Regions from separate parts of the Streptomyces sp. NPDC107521 genome, predicted to be linked through region 1. Evidence: riboswitches for the same ligand, from Rfam matches in the RefSeq annotation. Region 1 holds a riboswitch; each other region holds the start of a gene.
The links. A riboswitch is a leader RNA that binds a small molecule or an ion and turns the genes downstream of it on or off. The one in region 1 is predicted to bind cobalamin.
Positions count from the first base shown of each region.

Region 2: another riboswitch for cobalamin. It lies ahead of ACZ7LB_RS04500 (ABC transporter substrate-binding protein); the one in region 1 lies ahead of ACZ7LB_RS02840 (cobalamin biosynthesis protein).
Region 3: another riboswitch for cobalamin. It lies ahead of ACZ7LB_RS18020 (prenyltransferase/squalene oxidase repeat-containing protein); the one in region 1 lies ahead of ACZ7LB_RS02840 (cobalamin biosynthesis protein).

Region 1 covers NZ_JBVKAT010000001.1:671,212-680,957, reverse strand. Annotated here, with positions in the region: gene ACZ7LB_RS02860 (alpha/beta hydrolase) at 445-1,575, opposite strand; gene ACZ7LB_RS02855 (class II aldolase/adducin family protein) at 2,178-2,897, opposite strand; gene ACZ7LB_RS02850 (inorganic phosphate transporter) at 3,134-4,468, shown strand; gene ACZ7LB_RS02845 (hypothetical protein) at 4,512-4,733, shown strand; cobalamin riboswitch at 5,012-5,170, shown strand; gene ACZ7LB_RS02840 (cobalamin biosynthesis protein) at 5,271-6,257, shown strand; gene ACZ7LB_RS02835 (cobyric acid synthase) at 6,254-7,762, shown strand; gene ACZ7LB_RS02830 (putative cobaltochelatase) at 7,836-9,746, shown strand, end outside.
Region 2 covers NZ_JBVKAT010000002.1:309,411-319,156, reverse strand. Annotated here, with positions in the region: gene ACZ7LB_RS04515 (FG-GAP-like repeat-containing protein) at 1-2,749, opposite strand, end outside; gene ACZ7LB_RS04510 (ABC transporter ATP-binding protein) at 3,194-3,982, opposite strand; gene ACZ7LB_RS04505 (FecCD family ABC transporter permease) at 3,979-5,340, opposite strand; gene ACZ7LB_RS04500 (ABC transporter substrate-binding protein) at 5,337-6,383, opposite strand; cobalamin riboswitch at 6,414-6,581, opposite strand; gene ACZ7LB_RS04495 (hypothetical protein) at 7,359-7,520, opposite strand; gene ACZ7LB_RS04490 (hypothetical protein) at 7,735-9,746, shown strand, end outside.
Region 3 covers NZ_JBVKAT010000011.1:11,473-21,218, reverse strand. Annotated here, with positions in the region: gene ACZ7LB_RS18025 (prenyltransferase/squalene oxidase repeat-containing protein) at 1-1,285, opposite strand, end outside; cobalamin riboswitch at 1,415-1,490, opposite strand; cobalamin riboswitch at 1,584-1,718, shown strand; gene ACZ7LB_RS18020 (prenyltransferase/squalene oxidase repeat-containing protein) at 1,887-4,685, shown strand; gene ACZ7LB_RS18015 (hypothetical protein) at 4,682-5,671, shown strand; gene ACZ7LB_RS18010 (CbiQ family ECF transporter T component) at 5,668-6,834, shown strand; gene ACZ7LB_RS18005 (ABC transporter ATP-binding protein) at 6,831-8,468, shown strand; gene ACZ7LB_RS18000 (ECF transporter S component) at 8,516-9,280, shown strand; gene ACZ7LB_RS17995 (DUF3040 domain-containing protein) at 9,547-9,746, opposite strand, start outside.

The DNA of each region.
Region 1 (9,746 bases):
GCGTGGCGCGGGGCGGCGCGTACGCTGCTGGTTGATCGCTGTGGGGGCGGCGGCCAGGGGTCGGGGGCGGACGATTCGAAGCCTGGAGTCGCGCGGGATACGGGACGTCACGGGTGCAGTCTTGCGGTTGACGGTCCGAAATCCCAAACGGGAGGCCGCGGTGGGCTTCACGGGCGGTGGACGGGGGGCTTCCCGTCGCGCTCCGGGCACCGGAACCGGCCAGTGGCGGGGTGCCGTCCGGAACCCGTCGGCGGGTCGGCCGAGGGGCCGTCCGCCCGCCCGCCGAGGTGTCCCCCTCCGGTCCCTCCGGCCCGGCGGCGGGTGTCCCCGGCGGGTCCGGCGGCGGGGTCCCGGAAGCCGCCCCTGCCGGTGACCGGGCGGGACGGGCGGGCCGCCCGGGCGGCCCCCTCGCGGCCGGATCGGACCGGCGGGCCCTCCGGCCGGTCAGACCAGGGGGACCAGGAAGCGGCGCAGGGTCTCCTCGTAGTCCGCGGGGTCGGCGTTCCACATGGCCGCGTGGGGCGCGCCGGTGACGGGGTGCAGGGTGACCGTGCGGGGCGAGGCGGCGGCGAGGCGGCGCGAGAGGGACCAGGGGGCGACCTCGTCGTCCGGGCCGTGGAAGACCAGCGTCGGCACGGCCGGGCGGAGGACGCCGTCCGGGTCGGTGCCGTCGTCGGCGGGGAGCCCCGCCCTGCCCTGGGCGGCGCGGACGGCGAGCGGCAGCAGCGGCGCGGGCACGTGCCGGGCGGTGGCCAGGGCGCGCAGGGTGGTCTCCCAGCTCAGCACCGGGGAGTCCAGGACGAGGCCCGCGATGCGGTCGCGGACACCGGACCGGGCCGCCGCGCGCAGGGCCATGGCGGCGCCGGTGGACCAGCCGAGCAGCACCACCTGCCGGGCGCCGTTCTCGACGGCGTGGCGGACGGCGGCGTCCACGTCGTGCCACTCGGTCTCCCCGAAGTGCTGGAGCCCGTCCGGCGGGGGCGGGGCGCCGACGTCGCCGCGCAGGGTGGGCGCGAGCACCGGCATGCGCCGCTCGTACAGCGGGGTCATCAGGTTCATGGCCTGCTCGCGGGTGGTGCCCAGGCCGTGCACCGCGATCAGCCAGGTGGGGCGGGCGCCGGGCAGGAACCAGGCCGGGAGGGGCCCGAGGTCGCCCGGGATCTCCAGGTCGGTGTGGTCGATGCCGAGGGCGGTGCGGGGGGTGCCGACGTGGAGGTTGGGGGTGAGCCAGGCGCGGTCGCCCGCCGCGAAGGAGCCGTGCGTGACCCGTTCCAGTCGGCGGACCACGGTGTCGACGCCCTCCCGGGCCCCCTCCAGCACCGGGCCGACGACCGCGTGCGAGCCGTCGCCCGCGAGGCCGTAGCGGCCCGGGCGCAGGGCGGCCAGGTCCCGGGTGAGGGTGATCCGTCCGGGGGCGGTGCCGTGCACGGTGAGCCGGGGCTCGGTCGGCAGGGGGCGGCCGGGGGACACCTTGAGCGCGGCGTCGCTGGCGACCCGTCCGGCGGCGACGCCGGCCGCGCCGACCGCCGCCAGGGCCGCGGTGACGGCGGCGGCCGTTGCTGTGGCAGTGCGCATGGCGTCAGTCTCCCGGTGGACTCCGCGACCGGCCAGCGGAACACCCGGCGGGGGGTGACGGCGGCCACCCCTCCGGTACCCCCGGGGCGACGCTCCACGCCCGGGACGGGAGGTGCGGGGTGAGGGGGGTGACGGGTGGGGAGCAGGGGGTCCGGGAGCGCGACCGGGGTGCGGGGCGGCTTCCCCGTCCCCTCCAGCCCCTCCGGCCTCTCCGGCCTCCACCCCTCCGGCCTCCGCGGCACTTTGGACCTCCGTCCCTCGGGCCTCCACGGCCCGGCTCCGGTCTCCGCAGCCCCCTCCGGCCTCGGCCTCCTCGGCCTCTTCTGCCTCTTCTGCCTCCGGCCGCCCCGGCTTCGGGCAAGCCGTGCGGCCGCCGCACGGGGCCGTCGCTCCGCCGGACCACCCGGCCGACCTCCGCACCGGGCCGCCGTCCCGTCGGACCACCCGGACCACCCGAGCCGCCCGGGTGGCCGCCTCCCCGCCCGGGCACCCCGCCGTCGGGGAACCCCGCCGCCACGGCGCCCCGACCGTCGGTGAACCGCCCCCGGCACGGCGCCGCGAGCCCCTCCCCCTACCTCCCCTCCCTTCCCCCCGACGGTCCGTCAGGGGCGTTGCCCGTAGGCGGCCAGGCGCCGGGAGACCTCCGCGAGGTCGGCCTCCGTGAGCAGGGTGGGGGCGCGGCCGGGGACGGAGGAGGCGGTCAGCCAGAGGCGGCACATCCACTCCAGCTGCGCGGTGCGGTCGTACGCCTGGTCCAGGGTGGCGCCGTGGGTGAGCGTGCCGTGGTTCCGGAGCAGGCAACCGGTGCGGTCCGCCAGGGCGTCCAGCGTGTGCGCGGCGAGTTCCTCGCTGCCGAAGGCGGCGTAGGGGGCGACGCGGACCGCGCCGCCCAGCGCGGCGGCCATGTAGTGGACCAGCGGCAGCTCGGTGACGAGGGTGGAGACGGCCGTCGCGTGGACGGCGTGGGTGTGGACGACGGCGCGGGCGTCGGTGGCGCGGTACACGGCGAGGTGCATGGGCAGTTCGCTGGTCGGGACCAGGGTGCCGAGCACCTGCCGCCCGTCCAGGTCGACGCCGGTCGCGTCCCCGGCCGTCAGCCGGTCGTAGGGCACCCCCGACGGCGTGACGAGCACGGTGTCCCCGACCCGTACCGAGACGTTCCCGGAGGTGCCGACCACCAGTCCGTCGGCCACCGTGCGGCGGGCGGCGGCGACCAGGGCCCGCCACGCCTCCGCCCGTTCGGCGTCCCCCGCCGCCCCCGGTTCCGGTTCCGGCCCCGCGCCGGGTTCCGGTTCCGCTCCCGCACGCTGCGGTTCGGTCACGATCGCGCCTCCTCCCGGGTGCCGCCGGGCACCCCGTCGCCCGCCCCGGCGGGCGGTCCCGCGGCGATCCTGCCAGCGGCGTCTCCGGAGAGCACCGGCTCGCGCACGCGGCGCGTCCGGCCGCGGAGGTCCCGGCCCCGTTTTCGGACACCACGACGCCCTATCCAGTTCATCTTCCGTTCACCATGGTTACCTAGGTTCGTCGCGCCAATGACCTCGAACGATTGCCTGGGTAAATGGAAAGCTTCTCGCTGATCCTCGCGATTGTGGTGGTAACCGCACTCGCGTTCGATTTCACGAACGGTTTCCACGACACCGCGAACGCGATGGCAACCACCATTTCGACCGGTGCGCTCAAGCCCAAGGTTGCGGTGGCCATGTCCGCCGTCCTCAACCTTGTCGGCGCCTTCCTCTCGGTGGAGGTCGCCAACACGATCTCCAAAGGTCTCGTCGACGAGACCGGCATCCGTCCCGAGGTCATCTTCGCCGCCCTGGTCGGCGCGATCCTCTGGAACCTGCTGACCTGGCTGGTCGGCCTGCCGTCCAGTTCCTCGCACGCCCTGATGGGCGGTCTGATCGGCGCCGCCGTCGCCTCGGCCGGCCTCGGCGCGGTCCACGGCGGCGTGCTCGTCACCAAGGTGCTGCTGCCCGCCGTCGCCGCCCCGATCGTCGCCGGCGTCGCGGCGATGCTCGCCACCCGGATGACCTACCGGCTCGGCCGCCGCGCCGACGGCCGGGCCGCCGAGAAGGGCTACCGCGCCGGGCAGATCGCCTCCGCCGGCCTGGTCTCGCTGGCCCACGGCACCAACGACGCCCAGAAGACCATGGGCATCATCACCCTCGCGCTGATCGCGGGCGGCGCCCTCGCCCCCGCCTCCGACCCGCCGGTCTGGGTCATCCTGTCCGCGGGCCTCGCCATCGCGCTCGGCACCTACCTCGGCGGCTGGCGCATCATCCGCACCATGGGCAAGGGCCTGACCGACCTCCAGCCGCAGCAGGGCTTCGCCGCCCAGACCAGCGCCGCGACGGTCATCCTGGCCTCCTCCCACCTCGGCTTCTCGCTCTCCACCACGCACTCGGTCTCCGGTGCGGTGATGGGCGCCGGCCTCGGCCGCAAGGGCGGCGTGGTCCGCTGGTCCACGGCCACCCGCATGTTCGTCGCCTGGGGGCTCACCCTCCCGGCCGCGGCCCTGGTCGCCGCGATCGCCGAGTGGGTCTGCCGCCTCGGCGACTGGGGCACGGCCGCGGTCGCGGTCTTCCTGATCGCCGCGAGCTTCGCGATCTGGCGGATCTCCCGGCGCGAGGTCATCGACCACACCAACGTCGTCGACGGGCACGGCCACGGCCACCACCACCCGGAGCCGGAGCCGAACGGGGTCGTCACCCAGGCCATCGCCGCCGTCACCCCGCCGCCCACCGACGCGGCCGTCGAGTGCCTGACCGCCGACGCGCTCGCCGCGGACGCCCTCGCCGCCGACGCGCTGGCCGCGGAGATCCCGGCCCCCTCCCCCGCCGTCCCGGCCGCCGCCGAGGCCAAGACCCCCTCCGCCTCGGCACCCACCGCCGTCTGAGCCCGCGTCCGGGTCCGCCCGGGAGCGAAGGAAGAGAACCACCATGCAGATCGACTGGGCAGCCCTCGGCTCCGTCTTCGGGGTCAGCCTCGTGGTCACCGTGGCCCTCGTGGCCCTGTTCACCCTCGGCATCGTCGGCCTCTCCCACCGGGAGCGGGCCGCCGCCCAGGGCGAGCCGGCGACGCTCGCCGTCACCGCCGCCTACGCCTGCTTCGCGGCCTGCGCCGCGGCGGTGACCTACGGGATCTACCTGATCGTCGCCTGACCCGGCGTCGGCGAAGGGGCGCGGGGGCGTACGGCGGGACACCGTCGTACGCCCCCGCGCCTCTTCGCCCTTCCCGCGCGCCCGGCGCCGCCGTTCCCCCGCGCCGCCGTCCCCGCGCGCCCCACGCCCGTCCGCCGGCCCCGTACGCCCCGCGCCGCTCCCGTGCGTCCGCGGCGCCCCGGCCCGCCCGTCCCGCGCCGTGCGCGCCGCGTCCGGGGCCCGCGCGCCGTGTGGGGCTTCCCACACTCACCCCGCGCAGGTCAACGGCGAGTTGACGGGCCTTCGCGGACCGTGGTGGACTTCCCGGTGCCATTACGGCGGCTGGAGAGGAAGCCGGTGCGATTCCGGCGCGGTCCCGCCACTGTCACCGGGACGGCACGCGCCACGCGGTGCGCGCGGTCCCGGGAGCCAGGAACTCCCACCGCCGGTTCCGTCGAACCAGGGCGTGGACACCCTGAGTGAGGACATACCGCCATGCGCGCCCGACGCCCCAGGTACCCCGGCACCCCGCTCCCCCGCCCCGCGACCGGCTGAGCCGTGCGCGCCGAACGCGTCTTCGCGTACGGTGCCGCCGCCGGCCTCCTCGGTGACCTGCTCCTCGGCGATCCCCGCCGCGGGCACCCCGTCGCCCTGTTCGGCCGTGCCGCCGGTGCCGTGGAACGCCGGCTGTGGCACGACCACCGCGGCTGGGGCGCCCTGCACACCGCCGTGTGCGCCGGGGGCGTCGCCGCGCTGGGCACCGCCGCCGCCCGCGCCGTACGCCGCTCCCCCGCCGCCTCCGTCGCCCTGACCGCCGCCGCCACCTGGGCCGTCGTCGGCGGCACCTCGCTGGCCCGGGAGGCGCGCGCCGTCGGCCGCGCCCTGGAGGCCGGGGACCTCGGCGCCGCCCGGGCCCGGCTGCCGCACCTGTGCGGGCGGGACCCCGAGGCCCTGGACGCCGACGGGATCGCCCGCGCCGTCGTCGAGTCCGTCGCCGAGAACACCTCGGACGCGGTGGTCGGCGCCCTGGTGTGGGGGGCCGCGGCCGGGGTGCCGGGGCTGCTCGGCTTCCGCGCCGCCAACACCCTGGACGCCATGGTCGGTCACCGCTCGCCCCGCCATCTGCGGTACGGCTGGGCCTCCGCCCGCCTCGACGACCTCGCCGGATGGCCCGGCGCCCGGCTGACCGCCGTCCTCGCGACCGCCTCCGGCGGCGATCCGCGCGGCGCCCTCCGCGCCTGGCGGGCCGACGCCGGACGCCACCCCAGCCCCAACGCGGGCCCGGTGGAGGCCTCGTTCGCCGGTGCCCTCGGCGTACGGCTCGGCGGCACCCTCTCCTACGCCGGCCGGGTGGAGCACCGGCCCGTGCTCAACGGCGCCGCCGGGCGCCCCGTCCGGACCGGCGACATCGACCGGGCCGTACGGCTCTCCCGGCGTGTGGGCTGGCTGGCACTGGGCGTGTGCGCGGGCGCGCGGCTGCTCGCGCACCGGGTGGCCGCTCCGGGCCGCCGCGCCGCCGGGCCCCGGACGGGGGGCCGGTCATGAGCGGTGGTCTCCTGGTCGCCGGCACCACCTCCGACGCGGGCAAGAGCGTCGTCACCGCCGGGATCTGCCGCTGGCTGGTGCGGCAGGGCGTGAAGGTGGCCCCCTTCAAGGCGCAGAACATGTCGCTGAACTCCTTCGTGACCCGCGAGGGGGCCGAGATCGGCCGGGCCCAGGCGATGCAGGCGCAGGCCTGCCGGCTGGAGCCGACCGCGCTGATGAACCCGGTGCTGCTCAAGCCGGGCGGCGACCGCAGCAGCCAGGTGGTCCTGCTCGGCCGGGCGGTCGGGGAGATGAGCGCCCGCGGCTACCACGGCGGACGCCAGCGGCAGTTGCTCGGCACCGTCCTCGACTGCCTGGCCGAGCTGCGGGCCACCCACGACGCGGTGGTCTGCGAGGGCGCCGGCAGCCCCGCGGAGATCAACCTGCGCCGCAACGACATCGTCAACATGGGGGTGGCCCGGGGCGCCGGACTGCCCGTCCTGGTCGTCGGGGACATCGACCGCGGTGGCGTCTTCGCCTCCTTCTTCGGCACGGTGGCCCTGCTCTCCCCCGAGGACCAGGCGCTCGTCGCCGGGTTCCTGGTCAACAAGTTCCGCGGCGACGTGAGCCTGCTGGAACCCGGCCTCGGCATGCTGCGCGGCCTGACCGGCCGCCGGACCTACGGCGTGCTGCCCTTCCGGCACGGGCTCGGCATCGACGAGGAGGACGGCCTGCGGGTCTCCCTGCGCGGCACCGTGCGGGAGTCGGCCGTCGCCCCGCCGGTGGGCGAGGAGGTGCTGCGGGTCGCGGTGTGCGCGGTGCCGCTGATGTCCAACTTCACCGACGTGGACGCGCTGGCCGCCGAACCCGGCGTGGTGGTGCGGTTCGTGGACCGTCCGGAGGAGCTGGCGGACGCCGACCTCGTCGTCGTGCCCGGCACCCGGGGCACCGTCCGCGCCCTGGAGTGGCTGCGGGAGCGGGGACTGGCCCGCGCCCTCGTCCGCCGGGCCGCCGAGGGCCGCCCGGTGCTCGGGGTGTGCGGGGGCTTCCAGGTCCTCGGCGAGGAGATCGAGGACGACGTGGAGAGCCGCCGGGGCCGGGTCCAGGGGCTCGGCGTCCTGCCCGTGCGGGTCCGCTTCGCCCCCGCCAAGACCCTCGCCCGGCCGGTGGGCGAGGCCCTCGGGGAACGCGTCGAGGGGTACGAGATCCACCACGGCGTCGCGCGGGTGACGGGCGGCGAGCCCTTCCTCGACGGCTGCCGGTCCGGGCAGACCTGGGGCACCCACTGGCACGGCTCGCTGGAGTCGGACGGCTTCCGGCGGGCGTTCCTGCGCGAGGTCGCCGCCGCCGCCGGACGCCGCTTCGTCCCCGCCCCGGACACCTCGTTCGCCGCGCTGCGCGAGCGGCAGCTGGACCTGCTGGGCGATCTGATCGAGGAGCACGCGGACACCGACGCGCTCTGGCGCCTCATCGAGTCCGGCGCCCCTCCCGGACTCCCCTTCGTTCCGCCCGGGGCACCCGGGTGAGCCCCGCCCCCGGGCCCGCGCCGCACGGTGCCGGGCCCCGTCGCCGTACCCCCTTCGAAGGAGTGACCGCCGCGTGAGCACGCCCTATCCGTTCACCGCCGTCGTCGGCCAGGACGACCTGCGGCTGGCCCTGCTGCTGAACGCGGTCTCCCCGCGGGTCGGCGGGGTCCTGGTGCGCGGGGAGAAGGGGACCGCCAAGTCGACCGCCGTACGGGCGCTGGCCGCGCTGATGCCGCGCCTCGCGGTCGTGCCCGGCTGCCGCTTCGCCTGCGACCCCGCCTCCCCCGACCCGTCCTGCCCCGACGGCCCGCACGGCTCGCCCCCCGCGGCCGAGCGCCCCGCCGCCCTCGTCGAACTGCCGGTCGGTGCCTCGGAGGACCGGCTGGTGGGGGCGCTGGACATCGAACGGGCCCTGGCGGAGGGCGTGAAGGCCTTCGAGCCGGGCCTGCTCGCCGCCGCCAACCGGGGCATCCTCTACGTCGACGAGGTCAACCTCCTCCACGACCACCTCGTCGACCTGCTGCTGGACGCGGCGGCGATGGGCGCCTCGTACGTCGAGCGCGAGGGCGTCTCCGTCCGGCACGCGGCGCGTTTCCTGCTCGTCGGGACGATGAACCCGGAGGAGGGCGAGCTGCGTCCGCAGCTGCTGGACCGCTTCGGGCTCACCGTGGAGGTGTCCGCCTCGCGCGATCCGGAGCAGCGGGTGGAGGTCGTCCGGCGCCGCCTGGCCTACGACGACGACCCCGCCGGTTTCGCCGCGCGCTGGGCCGGGGAGGAGGCCGCGCTGCGGGAGCGGATCGTGGCGGCGCGCGCCCTGCTGCCCTCGGTGCGGCTGGACGACACGGCGCTCCGCCGGATCGCGGCGACCTGCGCGGCGTTCGAGGTGGACGGGATGCGCGCGGACATCGTGATGGCCCGTACCGCGACCGCGCTCGCCGCGTGGGCGGGGCGGACCGAGGTGCTGGCCGAGGACGTGCGCCGGGCGGCGCTGCTGGCCCTGCCGCACCGGCGCCGCCGCAATCCCTTCGACGCCCCCGGGCTGGACGAGGACCGGCTCGACGAGGCCCTGGACGAGTTCGGCGACGACGACCCCGATCCCGGGCCGGACGGCCCCGGCGGTCCCGGCGGTCCGGAGGGTCCGGGCGGACCGCCGGAATCCGACGGCGGCGGGCACGGGGACAGCGCGCCCTCCGGGGACAGCGCGTCCTCGGGGGACGGCGGTGGCGCCGGGGAGACGGGTGACGGCGCGGACCCCGGGGCCGGTGGTCCGGAGGGCGCCGGGGAGGGGCCGCGGCCTCCCGGCGGGCCCGGCGCGGGCGAGCAGGCCCCGGCGCGGGCCGCCGATCCGTTCCGGACGAAGGTCCTCAGCGTGCCCGGCCTCGGGGACGGCGCCGCCGGCCGCAGGTCGAGGGCGCGCACCGAGCAGGGCCGCACCACCGGCGCCCGCCGCCCCCGGGCCACGCTGACCCGGCTGCACCTGTCCGCCACCGTCCGGGCCGCCGCCCCCCACCAGCGGGCGCGCGGGCGCGGCGGCCCCGGGCTGGTGGTGCGGCGGGACGACCTGCGGCAGGCGGTGCGCGAGGGCCACGAGTCCAACCTCGTGCTGTTCGTCGTCGACGCCTCCGGTTCGATGGCGGCCCGGCGGCGGATGGGCGCGGTGAAGGGCGCCGTCCTCTCCCTGCTGCTCGACGCCTACCAGCGGCGGGACAAGGTCGGCCTGGTGACCTTCCGCGGCACGGCCGCCGAGGTGGCGCTGCCCCCGACCTCGTCGGTGGACGCGGCGGCGGCCCGGCTGGAGTCGCTGCCGACCGGCGGGCGCACCCCGCTGGCCGCCGGGCTGCTCCGGGCCCACGACGTGCTGCGGGTCGAGCGGCTGCGCGACCCCGCGCGCCGGGCGCTGGTCGTGGTGGTGACCGACGGACGGGCCACCGGCGGCCCCGACCCGCTGGCGCTGTCCGCGCGGGCCGCCCGGCTGTTCGCGGCC
Region 2 (9,746 bases), on a different contig from region 1:
CGCCCACGATCTTCTTGTGGCCCTTCCACTTGGAGGCGACCTTGACCCGGGCGGAGAGCTTGCCCGCGCTCGTCCCCTTGAAGAGGTAGAGGTCGCCGGTCGACGCCTGGCGGGCGAGCAGGTCGGGCCGGCCGTCCCCGGTGATGTCGCCGGGCGAGGTCAGCAGGTCGTACTGGTTCCAGCCGCTGCCCAGCGAGGTGTACGGGGTGGAGGGGGTCACCGCCGCCCCGCACGCGGGCCGGTAGCCGCGCAGGGTGCCCCCCGCGAACCGGACGAGCACGTCGTTGCAGCGGTCGCCGTCCAGGTCGCCGAAGGGCACCGCCTTCACCGTGGCCGGCCAGCCGGAGCCGGACCGCTTCCCGGTGAACGTCCCCCTGCCCGTGCCGTACTGGTACGTCAGCCCGCCCGTGCCGTTCAGCGTCAGCACCTCGCCGAAGCCGTCCGAGCCGATGAAGTCGCGGTGGGCCGGGGCGGCGCCGGTGACCTTGAGGGTGCCCGACCTCGTCAGGGCCGCGCCCCGGCCGTCGGCCGGGGTGACGGTCAGCTTCCAGGTGTGGGTGCCGTTGGGGACCAGTCGTCCGGCGGTGTTCCGGCCGTTCCAGGACGGGGTCACCACACCGCGCGCCGGACCGCCGGTGAGGGTGCGCACGGTCCTCCCGGACCGGTCGGCGACCACCAGCTTCCAGGAGGCCGCGGGCTTGTTCAGCCACCACTTCGGGCTCCACGGCGCGGTCCCGCCCCGGACGTCCGCCGAGGCGGCGACCACCGCGTCGCGCTGGACGAGGGCGGAGACGGGGACCCCGCCGGGGGTCAGGCGGACGGAGCCGTCGTCGCGGAGCTGGGCGATCACCCCGGTGTAGGGGTCGACCTCCCAGTCGGAGCCCTCGGCCTTCGCCACGACGCGCGTCACGGGGGTGGCGCCGCGGACGTCGACCACCTTCACGTTCCCGCCGTCGGACGTCGCGACGAAGCCGTCACCGAGCCGGGCGGCGACCCGCCGGCCGCCGGGCTGGAAGACCACGTTGCGGCGGGTGACGGTGTCGTAGACGCCCTGGCCCTCGTTGTTGATCGCGCAGGCCCAGAGCACCCAGCGGCCCACGGCCCGGACGTCGTCGAGCAGGCAGCCGCGTCCCAGGTACACCGACGGGCCCGGCCGTCCGGTCAGCACGTCGACGGAGTCGACGCCGCCCCCGGCCCGCAGCCACAGCGTGGTGCCCCAGAGCGCCGCCACGGACCCGGTCGTCGTGTACACGGTGCGTCCGGTGTCGAGGTCGACGACCCGGGTCTCCGCCGTGCCGGTGGAGGCGTTGGCGCGGCCGGTCAGCGCGGCGAACCGGCCACTGGCCGCGGTGGCCGTCAGATAGGTGCGGGAGCCGTCGATCCGGGTGCCGGGCATCTTCTGGGAGGGCCCGAGGACCCGGGGCTGCGCGCCGGCGTCCACGCCGTGGCCGGAGACGACCGTCCTGCCGTCGCCGGTGTCGAGCAGGACCGGTCCCCTCGCCGGGTAGTTCTCCAGCGGGACCCGGCCGCGGTCGGCGCGCGTCCCGGTCGCGGCGGACCCGGCCGCCCCGGTGTCCCGGGTGTGCAGATACGTCCAGTCGCCGACCGGGTCGTTCTCCACCGTGGTCAGCCGGCCCTGGGCGAGGGTGAACCGGGAGACGGCGCGGACGGTCCGGCGGGGGTGCGCGTCGGCGATCCGGCGCACCGTCACCCCGCCGCCCCGGGCGGCCTCGACGAGGTGCACGCCCCAGCGATCCGTGTCGGGACCGCCCGCCACCAGGAGCCCGCCGGCGGGGGTCGCCACGGCCCGCCGCGACGTCCTGGCCAGCAGGGTGCGCGGCGCGGAGCCGTCCAGGGGGACGGCCTCGACGCGGGAGACCGCGCGGTCGGTGGAGTTCCGGCCCAGCTCCGCGACGTTGCGGGAGACGATGACCGAGCCGCCGACCAGGCCCAGCACCTGGGTGACGTCACCGACGGGCACGGACCGCACGGGGGCGGCCGGGTCGGCGCGGGAGGCGGCGTACAGGGTGCCGTCGTAGAACCACACCAGGTGGGTGGGGCCGAGCGCGACGAGGTGGTACCAGCTCGGCACCTGGTACGGCAGGCGGACGACGCGGCCCCGGTCGGCGTCGAGCCATCCGGTGACCTGGCTGCCGCCCGCCTCGTAGCGCACCACCTGGCCGTGCGCGTCGGCCGCGCCGATGGCGGGCCACAGGGTGGCGCCGGCCGGCACGCCCTCCACCGCGCGGTCGGCGACGGAGCCGTCCTCGCGCGCGTCCAGCAGGTGCCAGGAGCGGCCCGTGCCGGGCGTCCCGGACGTGGTGACGACGGTCGACCCGAGCGTGCTGAAGTAGGAGTGCCCGTCCGGGAGTCCGACGACGGTGACCTCGCCGGAGGCCATGTCGCGCAGGGTCACGGTCCGGGCGGCGGGGTCGTGGTGGGCGACCACGTCCGAGCCCGCCCCGGTGGCCGGGTCGGCGTACCCGTCCCCGCCGTCCGGGTCGACGACCGTGTCGGCGCCGTCGTACGTCGTCCACAGCCGGCCGCGCCCCCGCTCGTGGCGCAGGAACCCGGAGGGCCCCGCGCTGAGCAGGTCCGTGGCGGGGACCATGGCCGTGGCGGCCGGGACGATCGCGTCACCGGCGGCGGCCGCGTGCGCGGAGCCCGCCGGGAGGGTGCCGAGGCCGAGGGCGAGCGTGAGGGAGACAGCGGTGGCGGTGGCGCCTCGTAGAAGGGCACGTCTGCCCATGCGGGGACCTCTCCGGGACGGTGGACGAAGCCGTGGAGGACCGCGCGCACACCGTCGGACGGCGGGCCGCGGAGCGGCGGCACCGCGCGGGACGTACCGGCACCCCCCCCAGGCGAGTGGCCGGATCCTAGCACCCCGCACCCGTCTGACCTGCGGCTGGTGCGCCGGGGCGGGCCGCCGGGAGGCCGGAACCGGCCCGTCCGCGGGGGCGGTGCGGAAGGGGCGCGGGGCGGGGCATGACGGGGCGTGACCGGGGCGCCCGCAGGGGCTCGGGGAGGGGAGCCGCGCGCTTCCCGGCACGGCCGCCGTCCGGCAGGCCCCGGTCCTTCCTCCGGTCCGGCACGCGCCGGTGCCCTCCGTCCCGCCCCGGCCACCGCCCTCCGCCCCGGCCCGCCCCGTCGGGCGCCGTCGGGTGCCCAGCGCCGTCCGGCCCGCGTCCGGCCGTCAGCCGTCCCCCGCCTCCTCCGGGAGGAACGTCACCTGCGGTGCCCCCGTCCGGGGATGGACGGCGACCTCCGCCGCGACCCCGTACACCTCGGCCAGCAGCCGGGGGGTGAGCACCTCGGCGGGCGGGCCGGAGGCGGTGACCTCGCCCCCGGACAGCACGTAGAGGCGGTCGCAGTAGTACGCGGCCAGGTTGAGGTCGTGCAGCGCCAGCAGCACCGTCGCGGGCAGCCGGCGCAGCGTGCCCAGGACGGACAACTGGTGCCGGATGTCCAGGTGGTTGGTGGGTTCGTCGAGCACGAGGAGGGCGGGCCGCTGGGCGAGGGCGCGGGCGATGAGGACGCGCTGGCGCTCGCCGCCGGAGAGCCGGTCGAAGGGCCGGTCGGCCAGGTGGACCGCGTCCACGGCGGTGAGCGCGGAGCGGACGAACGCGGCGTCCTCGGGGGTGTCGCCGTCGAGCAGCCGCTTGTGCGGGGTCCGGCCCATCGCGACGACCTCGCGGACGGCGAGGTCGAAGTCGGCGGCCGGTTCCTGCACCACCGCCGCGACGGTCCGGGCCAGCCGCCGCACCGGCAGCGACCAGGCGTCCTCCCCGTCGACCAGGACCCGGCCGGAGCCGGGCCGCAGCACCCGGTAGACGGTGCGCAGCAGGCTGGACTTGCCGCTGCCGTTGGGACCCACCAGGCCGATGGTCTCGCCCGGCCGGGCGGTCAGGCTGACGTCCCGCACCAGGGCGCGCGCCCCGGCGGTCAGGGTGACGCCGTCGAGGGAGAGCCCGGCCGCGCTCATGCCGCCCCCCGGCCGGTGCCGCGCCGGGCGTCCCTGCGCATCAGCCACAGGAAGAACGGGCCCCCGCACAGCGCCGTGAGCACCCCTACGGGGATCTCCAGCGGGGCGGCGACGGTGCGCGCCGCGATGTCCGCCCAGACGAGGAAGACCGCCCCGCCGAGCGCCGCCGTCGGCAGCACCCGGCGGTGGTCGCCGCCGACGAACAGCCGCACGATGTGCGGCATCATCAGGCCGACGAACCCGATCGGCCCGGTCGCCGCCACCAGGACGCCGGTGACCAGGGAGAGCAGGACGAACATCCGGGCGCGGAACCGGCCCACGTCCAGCCCCATGGTGGTGGCCGCCTCCTCCCCGGCCAGCAGCAGGTTCAGCCGCCGGGCCTGCGCCATGAGCACCCCGAGCCCGAGCAGCAGGGCCGCGCAGGGCAGCCACAGGGTGTCCCAGGCGACCCCGCCGAGCCCGCCGAGGGTCCACGCGAGCACCGCGCGGGCCTCGTTGCCCCGGTCGGTGGTGAGCAGCAGCAGGTCGAGGACCGCGGTGAGCACCGCCGCGACGGCCACCCCGGACAGCACCAGGCGGGCGGAGGTGATCCGCCCGCCGGTGCGCGCGGTGGCGTAGACGAGGACCAGCGCGGCGAGCGCGCCGAGGAACGCGGCCAGCGGCAGGGAGACCGGGCCGAACAGGGTGACACCGAAGACGATCACGGTGACCGCGCCGAGGGAGGCGCCCGAGGAGACGCCCAGCAGATAGGGCTCGGCGAGCGGATTGCGCACCAGGGCCTGCAACGCGGTGCCGACCACCGCGAGCCCGGCGCCGGTCACCGCGCCGAGCAGCACCCGCGGCGCCCGGACGTCCAGCACGATGGTCTCCCGCGCCCGCGGCCAGTCCGGTTCCCCCGGGGCGGCGCCGAGCGCGTGCGCCACGATGCCCCACACCTGGCCCGGCGGGACCCGCACGGAGCCGACCGCCAGGCCCGCCGTGAGGGAGACGAGGAGCAGGGCGCCGAGCACGAGCAGGGCGACGGCCGGGGCGGTACGGCGCGCGGCGGGCTCGGCGGGCTCGGCGGGGTCCTGGGCGGGCCCGGTGCCGGGGGCCTCGGCGGCTCCGGTGCCGAGGTTCTCGGCGGTCCCGGTCCCGGTCCGGGTGCCGGTGCCGGTGGGCCCCGGTGGGGATCCGCCAGGCCCCGGCGGGGGACCGGTGGGCTCCTGTGGGGGACCGGTGGGGTCGGGGGCCGGTTCCGCGCGGTCGGGGTCCGGGGCGGCGCGGTCCGGGTCCGGCCCGGAGGGGTCCGCGTTCCGCCCGGGGGTCCGCCGCCGTCCTCCCCCCGGGGCCCGGGCCCCGGGGGCGGCGCGGGTCACCGGAAGCTCTCGGGGTGCAGCCCGCGGGCCAGGTCCTCGACCGCGTGCGCCGAGCGGATGCCGACCAGGGTGGCGGTCAGCGGCAGGACGACGAACCGCTTGTCCCGGATCGCGGGCACGTCGGCGAGCGCGGGCTGGGACAGCAGGAACCGCTTCTTCCGCTCGACGCTCCCGGCGCTGTCGTCGGCGTAGTCGTAGATGGCGATGACCTCGGGGGCGCGCGCCACGACCTGCTCCCAGGAGACGTCGCCGAAGACGTCGTCGAGGTCGGCGAAGACGTTCCGGCCGCCGGCCAGCCGGATCAGTTCGGTGCCCAGGCTCCGGCCGCCCGCGGTGAAGGCGGTCTTGTCGCCGCTGTCGTACACGAAGACGGGCACCTCGGGCTCGCCGCGCACGGCGGTGACGGCCCCCTCGACGCGGTCCTCCAGGTCGGCGACCAGCTTCCCGGCCCGGTCCGGGACGCCGAAGACGGTGCCGATGGTGCGGATCTCGTCGTAGGTGTCCCGCATCGTCACCCGCTTCCCGCCGCAGTACTCGCGGTTGAGGTGGGTGTTGATCCCGGCGTCGGCGAAGGCCTTGCGGGACCGGCCCTGGCTCTCGTCGAAGGCGCTGGCGTAGCCGCCGTAGACGAGGTCGGGATCGGCCTCCAGCACGGTCTCGAACGACGGCTCCCGCGCGGCCAGTTCCGGGACGGCCGCGTACTCCTCGGCCAACTCGGGCAGGACGGCGGAGTCGGGGAAGGCCGTGCCGACCATGCGGTCCGCCAGGCCGAGGGAGAGCATGAGCTCCGCCGGGTGCTGATGGATGGTGACCACCCGGGACGGCGGCCGGTCGTACGTGGTGCGCACACCGCAGTTGTCGACGGTGACGGGGAACCCGGCGGCGGGCCGGGCCGCCGGCTTCCCGTCGCCGTCGTCGGCCGGTCCGCATCCGGCGAGCAGGGCGACGGCCGCGGTGAGGGCGGCGGCCGCGGCACGCGCCGGGCGGCGCCGACGGGCGGGGGTGGAAGAGGACAGGGGGGCATGGGGCATGCCGTCGTACACGTAGAGCCTCCTGGGGAGTCCGCGCTCCTCGGAATGGGCCCGCGACGGACCAGTGTCCTGACTCCCGGGTCGACGCCCCTTCGCACACGACGGTGTGCGGAGCGGACGCGCTCCCCGGTCACAGTGGCGGGACCGTGCCGGACTCGCACCGGCTTCCTGACTCCCGTCGCGGCGATGACCTGGCGATAGTACGTTTCCCGCGTTCGGCGCCGACAGGGTGGTCGGGCCGGGGCCCGGCCCGGCCGCGCGCGGGGGCGGCCGGCGAGGGGCCCGGGGCGTGCGCGCCGGGGCCGTGCCCGGCCCCGCCGGGCAGCGGGCCCGGGGCCCGGCCGGGGAGCGGTGCGGGACCGGCCGTCGGGCTCGGGGGCGGGGTGCGGGTCCGGAGCCGGGACGCGGGCGCGGGGGTGCCGGGACGCGAGTGGGCGGGGGTGGCCGGTGGTCCCGTTCCGGCCCACGTGCCCGCGCCCGGTGCGGCGGCTCCGCGCTTCCGGCGGCGGCCGGCCCCGCGCCGGTCCCGGTCCGGCGACGGCCTGGACACGTGCGGGCCCGGACCCACCGTGCCCGGACCCACCGTGCCCGGGACCCCGCGCGGGCCCCCACCCGGCGACGCGCGGCCCCCGTGAGGGCCCGGACCCACGGTGCCTCAGGTGCCGCGCGATTCCGGAGCCGTGATGCCCCGGCCGCCGCGCGGTTCCGGCGGCAGCCTGGTCCCGCGGGCCGGGCGGCAGGCGGCTCGGCCCCTGGTCCCGCGGGCCGGGCGGCGGCCCGGAAACCCGGGGCGGCGGCCCGGAAACCCGGGGCGGCGGCCAGGGGCCCCGGGTGTCGGGCAGCGCACCCGGGCCCGGCCTCCCGCCCCGGGGGCCGGTGGCGGACCTGCCCCCGGCCCCTGCCCCCGGCCCCCTGCCCCCGGGTGCCGGGTGCCGGGTGCCGGGTGCCGGGCGGTGGCCGGAACCCCGGACCCGGCAACGGCCCCGGCTACCCGCTGTGGTCCTCCCACCAGGCCCTCAGCCAGGTGACCGCTGCGGCGCCGAGCGCCCCGGTGGCTCCCAGGAGCGCCCGCTGGCAGAGCCGCCGCCAGAGGGGCGGCGGGGCCGGTGGCGGGGGCTGTTCCCGCACCGGGGCACCGTGATCGTTCATCTGCGTGTTCCTCCCGCGTGTGTCGGAGTTCTCCGTGGGCCGGCCCGGACCCCAGCGTGCCGGGGCGCGGGCGCCGCCGGGAATCCCCTCCGCGTTGACACCCGAGGTCGGCAGCGGGCCGACCGTTGCCGTTCGTGGATGGCAACGGAAGCTCGCCGCCGGAAGCCCCAACGGACGTGATACTGGGCCCTGTTGAGGGGACGGTGGGTGGAGCATGGGCACACGGGACGCGGTGGGCGCGGCGCGCTTGGCACCGCTCGGGGAGGACCTCGTACCGGAGAAGCGGGCCTTCGTCGAGGACCTGCGGATGATCTTCCTCCGGCTGGGGGTGAGCGTCCGGCGGTACGCCGCGCGGCGGCACGTGGACCCCAGCACCCTGACCCGCTACCTGAAGGGCGACCGCCTCCCGGGGTGGGACTTCGTCGCCACCCTCGTCGCCGACCTCCGGGAGGAGGGGATGGCCCTCACGCCCGAGGCGGAGCAGCGGCTGCGGGAACTGCACCGCGAGGCGCTGCGGTCCAACAGGCCGGCCGGGAAGCGGCAGAAGCTGGAGGACCAGCTCGCCCGGGCCGACGAGGAGGCCCGGCGCAAGCAGGCGCACGCCCAGGCCCTGGAGGAGGCGCTGCACGACCGCGTGCGGCGGCTGTCCGAGGCGGAGGCCCGCAGCCGCGCCCTCGCCGTCGAACTCGACCGGCGGACACAGGCGCACCGGGCCGAGATCGACGTGTGGCAGGGCGAGTACGAGGAACTGGGCCGCGAGTGCCGGGACCTCCGCCAGGAGATCACCTACCTGGAGGAGGTGCTGGCCGTCACCCGCGCCGAGCTGATCGCCGCGGAGAACCAGTGCTGCGTCCTGGAATCGCAGCTGGAGACCGTGCAGGAGCTCTGGGAGGAGGCGGCGGTCGTCCCGTCGCTGATGGCGGCGCTGGAGGCCACCGACCGCACCGCCTCGGTGCCGGAACTGGTCAGTGTCGTCGGCGACCTGGAGTCGCGGACCCAGCGCGCCATGGCCAGCGAACTGGTCACCTCCGTCAGCAGGACCCGGCCGGTCCAGGAGGTCGGCGCCCTGCTGGCGGGCCTGGACGGGGCGGGACTGGGGGCGCACGCCCAGGCGGCGCTGCCCGTCCTGGTGCTCACCCGCCCGGTCGACGAACTCGGCCGGCTCGCGGCGGAACTGGAACGCTCCCGGCTGCACGACCTCGGCGCCCGGCTGCTGGGGGCGTCGGTCCGGCTGCACACCCCGCGCGACACCGCCGCGTTCGTGGCCGCCCTGCACCGAGAGCACCTCCCCGAGCACGTCGCCGTGGTGCTCGGCGCGTTCCTCGCCACGCGCGAGGTGGCTCAGGTGCTGGAGGCGGTGGAGCTGGTGCTGACCGGACCGGGGGCCGCCGTGCTGCCGCTGGCCCTGCGCGCGGCGGCGGCCGAACGCCCGGTGTCGGACATCGTGGAGATCAGCCGCGGGCTCGGCGAGAACGGCCGGCACGGCCTCACCCACGTCCTCCAGGCGGAGACCGTCTCCGTCCGCCCGGCCACCGACGTCACGGAGCTGATCGACACCCTCTCGTCCCGGGGGCTGCTGCGGGACGCCGACTTCGTGTTCGACAACGCCCAGTCGTGCAGCAGCGGCCATCTGGTGGCCCTGGTCTCCGCCTTACGCGTGGTGCGCAATCACACGGCCGCCGCGGCGGTGCTCGAACGCGCCGCGCTGACCCGCGCGCCCGCCGACGTGGCCACCCTGATCAACGACCTGCACGCGACCGGCAACGGCGTGCTCGCGTGCGACGTGCTGGTCGTCTCGGCCGCCGCCCGGACCCGGGACGACTTCCTCGCGCTGCTGCGCGCCCTCGACGGGAGGCACCACGAGGTTGCCTGGGTGCTGGGGCACGCGGCCGGGACGACCGGCCCCGGGGACGCGGCGCTCCTCTTCCGGACGCTGAACGACGTGGCGCTGCCCGCGCGCGCGGAGACGGTGCTGGCCTTCACCCTGGAGAACCGGCCCACCGGGCACGCCGGGCGGTTCCTCGCCATCCTGCACCAGGGCGGCGCCCCCGAACTCGCGCCGGACGCGCTGCTGGTGCGCGCCCGCACGATGCCGACGGCGATGGTCGCCCGGCTGGTCCTGGCGCTCGCCTCGGCGTACCTCCCGGAGCAGCTCGACGCGGTGCTCCGCGGGGGCGGGGCGGAGCGGGACGGCGGCGAGATCGCCATCCTGCTCCGGCAGATGGC
Region 3 (9,746 bases), on a different contig from region 1:
TGACGGCGCCCGTGCCGGACGAGGGCGCCACGGAGGTCACACAGCCCGCGGGGGTGGCCGCCGTCCGGGCCGCGTCGAGGACCGCGCCCAGGGTGGTCGTCGGCCCGGTCGGCGTGAGCGTGACGGAGCACACCTCGAGGCCCCCCGCACCGTCGTCCACGGTCAGTGCGAGCGTCGCCGCCGTACCGGAGGTGAAGGAGCCCTCTCCGACCCACTGCGGCGCCCCCGGGGTGACCGGTGCGGGCGGTGCGGCGGTGAATCCCGCGCCGGCCACGGCCCTCATCCCGTCGCTGGAGGCGTAGGCGGACGGGCCCGTGTCACTGGGCAGGTACCTGAATCCGCCGCCCGGGTTGAACTGCTGGGCGATCAGGAAGTCCAGCGGGGTCCTGCCCATGGCGGTGAGGAAGTCACCGGTCTGCGCGTTGATGCCGCAGGCGTTCAGTCCGGAGACCGCCCAGCCGTTGGAGTTGGTGTTGACACCGAACATGGCGTTGAAGGCACCGCTGCCGGCCACCAGCTTGCTCTTGAGGAAGGCCCTGGCCCGGACGATGTCGGCGTCGGTGTTCGGCACGCCCGACACGCACAGCGCGGCCATGGCCGCACCGGTCATGTCGATGTCCGAGGTCTTGGCGAGCTCGGTGGCGCTGCCTTCCGCCTTGCCGTAGTTCCAGCCGCCGTCGTTGTGCTGGTTGGCCCGGATCCGGGTGGCCATCGCGTCGCGGAGCGCCTGCGGGACACGGAGCTGACCGGAGGGGGTCCTGGCGCCGTTGAGGGCCAGGGCGGCGAAGACGGTGCCGTTGAAGTTGCCGGACGGGCCGAAGTAGCCGGGTTCGGCGGTCTGCCAGTAGCGGTGGATGTCGGCGATCAGGTTGCGGGAGGCGGAGACCCGGGCCGGGTCGACACCGGCGGCGTAGGCGTTGAGGGCGGCCCGCTCGTAGTCGGTGACGACCGGGGACGCGGACGGCCACCCGCCGGTGGACAGGAGGTTGCGGTAGACCGTCCTCGCGTTCCTGCTCGGGTCACCGCCGGGCGTCACGTCCACGGCGGCGGTTCCGGCGGCGGCGAGCGCGCTGAACGCCCACTCGTTGGAGAGCCCCGGGCCGGCGTACGAACCGTCCGCCGCCTGAAGGGACTTGAGATAAGCGACGCCGTTGGTCTTCGAGGTGGCGATCTGGGCGGGTGTCGTGGTCGCGGCGGCCGGCGGCGCCGTCAGCGCGAGGGCGCCGACCGCGGCCACCGCGGCCAGGGCCGAGCGACGGAGGAAGGGAGAAGAGGTACGGGACAAGGCCTGCTCCTGGGACGGGGACGCCGACCGGTCCCCGTGCTGTCGCCGGGCAGCGCGGTGCGCGGGCGGAAGCAGCGGGTGTGGCCGCCGTCCGGGACGCGTGGATCGGCTTCCAGTGCTGTGCCGCCTGGGCATTCGGGCTCGGAACGGCCCCCTGCCGTTCCACACCGCTGCGCGTCAGCCCCGGATTCCCACCGGGTTCCCCCACTCGGCAGACCGGGACGGTACCCGACGGGCGTCCGGGCCGCCACAGCGGCTCAGGAGAACCGCCGCACCGGCCCGCGGCCGTCTTGACGCGATCGGTGATGCATGCTCAAATCCCGCTGATACGCCTTGAGTTCCAGGGGAAGCCGGTGAGAATCCGGCGCTGACCCGCAACCGTGGGCCCGGCAGACGCCGGGCGAGCCGGAACACCTGGAGCGTTCATCAGCAACAGACGCCGTCGCGGACTACGGCGTGGTGCGACCGGCTTCCGTACGCGGGGATTCCCCTGCCCGGGAGCCCTCACCCACGTTCACCGTCCGCGCCGGAAGGCAACGAGGGGGCCGCGGTGGGGAGCCAGCGACGACACGACGCACGGGCGGGTACGGCACCCGGGCCGGTGGCCGCGCTGGCTGTCGCCCTCCTGGTGCTGGTGGCCGCCTCCGTGACCCTCCTCACCACGACGTCCGCCGTCGCGGGGCCGGACCGGGCGGAAGCGTGCACGGCGACCCGAGGCGCGGTGGTCGCCGTCGACTTCGGGCCGTTCGGCGGTGATGTCGTGCGGGGCTGCGATCCGACGCCGAGCACCGGCTACGACCTGCTCCACGAGGGCGGGTTCGGCACCGCCGGGACCGAGCACGACGGTCCGGCGTTCATCTGCCGCATCGGCCACGGCTCCTTCAACGGCGGCACCCGGTACCCGACCCCCGCCCAGGAGGGCTGCGTCCTCACTCCGCCCGCGAACGCCTACTGGTCCTACTGGACCGCCTCACCGGGCCGCGACGACTGGTCGTACAGCCAGTACGGAGCCATGGACCGCAGGCTCAAGGACGGCGACGTGGACGCCTGGGTGTACGGCGGCACGGGCAGGCCGGACTTCAGCCCCGACGACGTCCGGCCGGGCACCGGCGGCACCCCCGGCCCCGGAACCCCGACGGGAACGCCGGGAGCGATCGACGTGGCCGCCGCGGCGGCCTGGCTCGAGAGCCGGCTGACCGACGGTGACCACGTCGTCCCCGAGGGCGGCGACACCCCCGACCACCTCCTCACCACGGAGGTGGCCTACGGACTCGCCGCGGCCGGAAGCGGCCCCGCCCTGCGCAGGGTCACCGCCTTCCTCGCCTCCCACGCGGGCGAGTACGCCTACCCGGAGGGCGCGGGCGGGGCCCCGGACGCCACCGCCGCCGCCCGCCTGGCCCTCCTCGCCTCCAGCACGGGGACGGACCCCCGCGACGTCGGCGGCCACGACCTGATCGGCGACCTGTCGGCGCATGTGTGCGCCGCGGGCCCCGAATCCGGCGAACCGACACCCGGCTGCACCGCCAGGGGCGACTTCCGCAACGCCGGATACACCGACGGGCAGGCGCTGTCGGTCCTGGCCCTGCTGCGCGCCGGAGCCACCCCGGCGGCCGGGGCCGTGCAGCGGCTCACCCAGGTCCAGTGCCGTGACGGCGGAGTCACCGGCATCCTCATCCGCCCCGGCGAGTACTGCGACGGCGACCCCGCCACCACCGCCCTCGTCGCCCTCGTCCTGCGCAGGGCGGGCGGCCACGACGACGCCGTCGCCAGGGCCCGTGCCTACCTGGCCGGGGCCCAGCGCCAGGACGGCGCCTTCCCCGGGTACACCGGCGCCACCAGCGGCTCCGTCCACGCCACGGCGTACGCGGCACAGGCCCTGCGCGTCCTCGGCGACGGGGACCGCGCCGACGCGGCCGTCGCCTGGCTCTCCCGCGAGCAGCTCGCCGACGGCGGCTTCGGCTTCGAGGAGGGCGCGACCGATCCGGCGCTCCACCCGACGCCGGCCGCCGTCCTGGCGGGAGTCCGCACCAGCCTGGTCACCCTGACCACCGAACGGACCGGTCCGACCGACCCGCCGACATCGCCGCCCCCCGCCACCCAGCCGCCGACGTCACCTCCCCCCGCCACGCGGCCGCCGACATCGCCGCCCCCGGCCACGGACCCGGCCACCCCGCCGGAGGGTGACGGTCCCGACCTCGCGAAGGGAGTCGCCTACCTCACCGGCGCCGACCTCCTGAAGCAGGGCCGGTACTACACGTCCGGCCCCGGCTCCGTCCGTGCCGACTTCGGGCTGACCATCGACGGCGCCTACGCGCTCGCCGCGACCGGACTGTCCGACGGCAGGCTGCGCGGCATCGTCGACTTCCTCGACGACCGGGGCACCGACGGCGAGGGGCGCACCCTCCACGACTGGACCGGCATCGGCACGCCCCACGTGCTGGGCGGTTCCCTGGGGAAGGCCGCGCTGCTCGCCGAGACCGTCGGCCGCGACCCGCGGCACTTCGGCGGTCAGGACCTCGTCGCGGCGCTCGGCAGGGCCGTGTGCGCCGGGCCGAGCACCGCGCCCGACCGCAGTTGCGCCGCCAAGGGCGCCTACACCTACACGCCCTCCGTCTTCGGACAGTCCCTGGCCGTCATGGCCCAGCTCCGCGCGGGCGAGACCGGAGCGGCCCGCGAACCGCTCGCCTATCTCACGGCTCTCCAGCGGGACAACGGCGCCTGGCCCAGCCTGGTACCGGCCACCGACGACTCCGACGTGGACTCCACCGCGATCGCCGCCATGGCCCTCAGCCTGGCCGGCGGCAGCGGGGCGGACCGGGCCGTGGACAGGGCGCTGGCCTGGATCGCGTCCCAGCAGCTCCCCGGCGGGGGCTTCCCCGGCGCGGCCGGGAACTCGGTCAACTCGGCCGCGCTCGCGGTGCAGGGACTCTCCCTGGACGCGTCCGCGTACACCGGGGAGATCGCCCGGGCCCGCGCCTTCCTCGCCTCCCAGCAGAACCCCGACGGCGGTTTCAACGTGGCCCGGGAAGGACAGCGCGGTTCCGACCTCCGTGCCTCCACCCAGGCGGTGAGCGGAGCCACCGGCATCTCCTTCGGCACGCTGGAACGCGATCTGACCCGTACGTCACCGCAGCCCACGCCGGGACCGGGCGACGGCGGACCGGAGATCGTCACCCCGGAGATCGTCACCCCGGGCGGCACGGGAGGCGCGGGGGCACCGGACATCGTCACCCCGGACGATCCCGGGGGCGGGTACGGCGCGTCCGGCGGCAAGGGCGCCCTCGCCTCCACGGGTGCGCAGGCCGGGCTCCTGGCCGTCCTCGCCGCCCTCATGGTGCTGGCCGGCTGGCGCTGCACGGTCCTGGCCCGCCGCAGGGCCGCGGCGGGGGGTGAGCGGTGATCCGCTCGCGCTCCGCACGGACGACGGCACGGGCGGCGGCGGCCCTCGGCCTGACCGCCGCCGCGGTCGCCGGCGGTGCGGCCCCGGCCGGAGCCGCACCGCAGCCCATGGGACGCTGCACGACCACCTCCGGCGCCGTCCTCGCGGTCGACTTCAGCGACTGGGGCGGTCCCCTCTTCCGGTCCTGCGGCACGACGCCCACGACCGGCTACGAACTGCTCAACCAGGGCGGCTGGCGCACCACCGGCACGGGACACGACGGGCCGGCGTTCATCTGCCGCATCGGCTACAGCGGTTACCGGGACGGCAGGCAGTTCCCGACCCCGGCCGAGGACGACTGCGTGCTCACCCCTCCCGCCTCCGCCTACTGGTCGTACTGGCACGCCGACCCCGGCCGGAACGACTGGGAGTACAGCCGGCTCGGCGCCATGCTCTACCGGCCCGGGCCCGGCAGCGTCGATCTGTGGGTCTACGGGGGCACCGACATCGGGGGGACCGAGGGCAGGCCCACGGTCACCCCGGACCAGCTGCGCGCCCACAACACCCGGCCGGTCGGCGACACGGACCGGCCTCCCTCCACCGACCGGGCACCCGCCCCGCCACCGGGGGCCGGTACGGGCCCGGCGCCGGAGCGGCGCCCGCCGGCGCCGCCCGAGCCCGCGCCCTCCGCCCCCGCGGAGCCCGCGCCCGCCTCCGCGGAGCCGAGGGACCCCGGGACCCGGCCCGGGCCGGCGGAACCCGAACCGTCCCGCCCCGCGACGAGCCGGAGCGCGAGCCCCACACCCTCGCCCTCTCCCACCGGCACGGCGGCCCCCTCCGCGCTCGCGGCACCGATACGGGGCCCGGAGGTCGTCGACGCGGCCCCGGCGACCGACGCCCCCCACGACTCCGGGTCGATCGTGCCGGTGGTCGCCGGAGCCTCGCTCGTCGCCCTGATCGGCGGCGCGGCCGTCCACGCGGCCCACAGGCGCCGCGGCACCCGGTGAGCGCGACGGCCCGGCCACCCGCCGCGGTGTCCGGCCCGCCGACCCGCAAGGGGGTCCGCCGCCTGCCGCGCACACTGCATCCCATGGCCTGGTGGATCTGGGCCCTGGCCCTCGCCACCGCCGTCAGCCGCACCGACAACCCCCTGCTGCTGCTCCTCGTCCTCGCCGTCCTGGGCCATGTCGTCACGGTCCGCCGCACCGAGGCACCCTGGGCACGCGGCTTCGCGTACTACCTGTACCTCGCGCTCACGGTCGTCGCGATCCGCGTCGTCTTCCGCGCCGTGTTCGCGACCGGTATCACCCCCCGGGACCACTTCCTCTTCTCCCTCCCCCGGGTCCCCACACCGGACTGGTACGCGGGCATCCGGATCGGCGGGCCGGTCTCCCTGGAAGCGGTGCTGTCGGCCGCGACCGACGGGCTGCGGCTCGCCTGCATGCTGTGCTGCATCGGCGCCGCCAACACCCTGGCCAACCCCAAGCGCGCGCTGCGTGTCCTCCCCGGCGCGCTGTACGAACTCGGGGCCGCCGTCACGGTCGCCATGAGCGTGGCGCCGCAGTTGGTGCAGAGCGTGCAGCGCGTCGCCCGCGCCCGCAGGCTCAGGGCGGGCCGGTCCCGGGGGCTGAAGGCGCTGCGCGGGATCGTGGTTCCCGTCCTGGAGGACGCCCTCGAACGCTCGCTGCGCCTGGCGTCCGCCATGGACTGCCGGGGCTACGGCCGGGCCGGCTCCGCAACGCCCCGCTCGCGCCGGATCACCGGCGCGCTGATGCTGCTCGGCATGTGCGGTCTGTGCGCGGGGGCGTACGGGCTGCTCGACGCCACCGCGCCCGCCCTCCTCGGGCTGCCGGCCATGGGGGCCGGTGCCCTGCTGTGCCTGGCGGGCCTGCGGCTGGGTGGCCGGCGCGTCACCCGCACCGCCTACCGCCCCGATCCGTGGCGCCTGCCGGAATGGGCCGTGGCCGGCAGCGGAGTCCTCGCCGCCGCGCTCCTCTTCACCGGCCTCGGCTACGACCCCGCGCAGCTCAACCCGGTGTTCCACCCGCTCACCTGGCCCGGCCTGCCGCTGGTGCCGACCGCCGCGATCCTGCTCGCCGGTACCGCCGGCTTCCTCTCCCCGCCGCCCGCCGCGCACCGACCCCCCGACCGGAAAGCCGCCTCCGCGTGATCACCTTCGACCAGGTCACCATCGAGTACGACGACGCGCCCGGGCCCGCGCTGCGCGAGGTGAGCCTCACCGTGGAGGAGGGCGAACTCTGCCTCGTCGTCGGGCACACCGGCGTCGGCAAGTCCACGCTCCTCGGCGCGGTGAACGGGCTGGTACCGCACTTCACCGGCGGAACCCTGTACGGCCGCGTGACGGTCGACGGCCGGGACACCGCCCACCACCCGCCCCGGGAACTCGCCGATGTCGTCGGCGTGGTCGGCCAGGACCCCGCCGACGGCTTCGTCACCGACACCGTCGAGGAGGAACTCGCCTACTCCATGGAGCAGTTGGCGATTCCCCCGGCGACCATGCGCAAACGGGTCGAGGAGACCCTGGATCTGCTCGGTCTCGCCGATCTGCGGCACCGCGCGCTCCACGCGCTCTCCGGCGGCCAGCAGCAGCGAGTCGCCATCGGCTCCGTCCTCACCGCCCACCCCCGAGTCCTGGTCCTGGACGAACCCACCTCCGCCCTCGACCCGACCGCGGCCGAGGAGGTGCTGTCCGCCGTCACCCGCCTCGTCCACGACCTCGGCGTCACCGTCCTCATGGCCGAGCACCGCCTCGAACGCGTCGTCCAGTACGCGGACCGCGTGATCCATCTCTCCGGCGACGGCCGTGCCCTCATCGGTCCGCCCGCCGACGTCCTGCGCACGTCCACGATCGCCCCGCCCATCGTGGAACTGGGGCGCGTCGCCGGCTGGTCGCCGCTGCCGCTGTCCGTGCGCGACGCCCGCCGCGCGGCGGCGCCCCTGCGCGCGGCGCTGACGGGGCGCCCGCCCGGACCGGTCAGGGACCGCGGGACGGAGGAGCGGCCGCGGTTGCTTGCGGCGCGCGGCGTGAGCGTCGTGCACGGTGGGGTCGCCGCCGTCCGGGAGGCCGACCTGGACCTGGCCGCGGGCGAGGTGTCGGCGCTGATGGGACGCAACGGCTCGGGCAAGTCCTCGCTGCTCTGGGCCCTTCAGGGATCGGGACCGCGCCGGGCCGGAACGGTGAGGGTGGACGGCGGGGACGGCGGTCGGACCGCGGACCCCCGCACCGTCTCCGCCGTCCGGGCCCGCCGGCTGGTCGGCCTGGTGCCGCAGACCCCCTCCGACCTGCTCTACCTGGAGAGCGTCGAGCAGGAACTCGCGCAGGCGGACTCGGAGTCGGGGACCGTCGCACGGGCCCGCGCCCTCCTGGACCGTCTCGCCCCGGGCATCTGCGGCACCACGCACCCGCGGGACCTCTCGGAAGGGCAGAGGCTCGCCCTGGTCCTCGCCATCCAGCTCTCCGCCGCCCCCCGGGTGATCCTCCTGGACGAACCGACCCGCGGACTGGACTACCGGGCGAAGGCCCAGCTCGTCGGCATCGTCACCGCCTTGGCGGACGAGGGTCGCAGCGTGGTCGTCTCCACGCACGACGTCGAGTTCGCCGCCCGCGCCGCCGACCGTGTCATCGTGATGGCGGAGGGCGACATCGTCGCCGACGGACCCGCGGAGGAGATCATCCTGGCGTCCCCGGTCTTCGCCCCCCAGACGGCCAAGATCCTCGCCCCGCTGCCGTATCTGACCGTGGCGCAGGTCGAGGCGGAACTGACGGCCGGGGGGAGCACGTGAACCGGGCCGTCACCGCCATCCGGCTGACGCCGCGCACGGGTGTGGTCATGACCCTGGCCGCCTTCCTGGGCCTGGTCGCCTTCTTCTGGCCGTTCGTCGTCGCACCGGGCACCTTCGGATCGAACTACGCTCCCCCGCTCGTCTTCGGCGTCCTGCTGGTCCTCGTCCTGTGCGTGATCCTCTCCGAGATCGCCGAGGGCGGCATCGACTCCAAGGCCCTCGCCATGCTCGGAGTGCTGTCCGCGGTCAACGCGGCCCTGCGCCCGCTGGGCGCGGGCACCGCCGGGATCGAGACGGTGTTCTTCATCCTGGTCCTGGCCGGACGGGTCTACGGCCCCGGCTTCGGCTTCACCCTCGGCTGCACCTCCCTGTTCGCCTCCGCCCTGATCACCGGCGGAGTCGGTCCCTGGATGCCGTACCAGATGTTCGGCTGCGCCTTCGTCGGCATGCTCGCGGGCTTCCTGCCCCGGGCGGACGGACGGCGGGAGGTGCTGCTGCTCGCCGTCTACGGCTCCCTGTCCGGCTATCTCTTCGGCTTCCTGCTCAACCTCTCCTTCTGGCCCTTCTCCCTGGACCCGGGTAGTTCCCTCGCCTACCTGCCCGGCCTGCCCTTCACGGAGCAGTGGCAGCGCTACGTCGCCTTCGACATCGCCACGTCCCTCGGCTGGGACACCGGTCGCGCGGTCACCAACTTCGTCTGCGTCGCGCTCGCCGGACCCGCGGTACTCACCACCTTCCGGCGCGCCGCCCGCCGCGCCCGGTTCCGCGCCACCGGCCGCTTCGAGGGGCCCCGCCGACCGGCGGAGGGGTGACTCGGTCACCAGGACCGCCGGACGGACCCGGCCGCCGGGGCCGGACCGCCCGGGTGGTCCGGGCGGTCCGGGTGGGCGAGGCGGGGGGGGGACCCCCGCCGGGGCCGGACCGTACGCGACGGCCCGGCCCGGTGGGGGCGCGGTGGCCTCCCACGGGCCGGGCCGTGGCCCGTCCTGGCCGGAGCAGGGCGATGGGCTTCGCCGGTGGGGAGTCCTCACCGGCGCGTCCCGCGCGGCGGGCCGCTCAGGACCTGCCGCGCCCCCGCTCAGCGCCGCGGCCGGGAGGCACGCCCGGACGGTGTGTCCGGTCCCGGCGACAGCAACTCCCCCGCCACCCCGGCCAGGACGAGCCCGGCGGCGATGAGCAGCCCGTGCGGCAGCACGATGCCGAGGCCGAGCAGCCCGAGCGCGACGGCCAGCAGCAGCCGGAGCCACCGGCGGCGCCGGTCGCGGGAGCGGCGGGGCA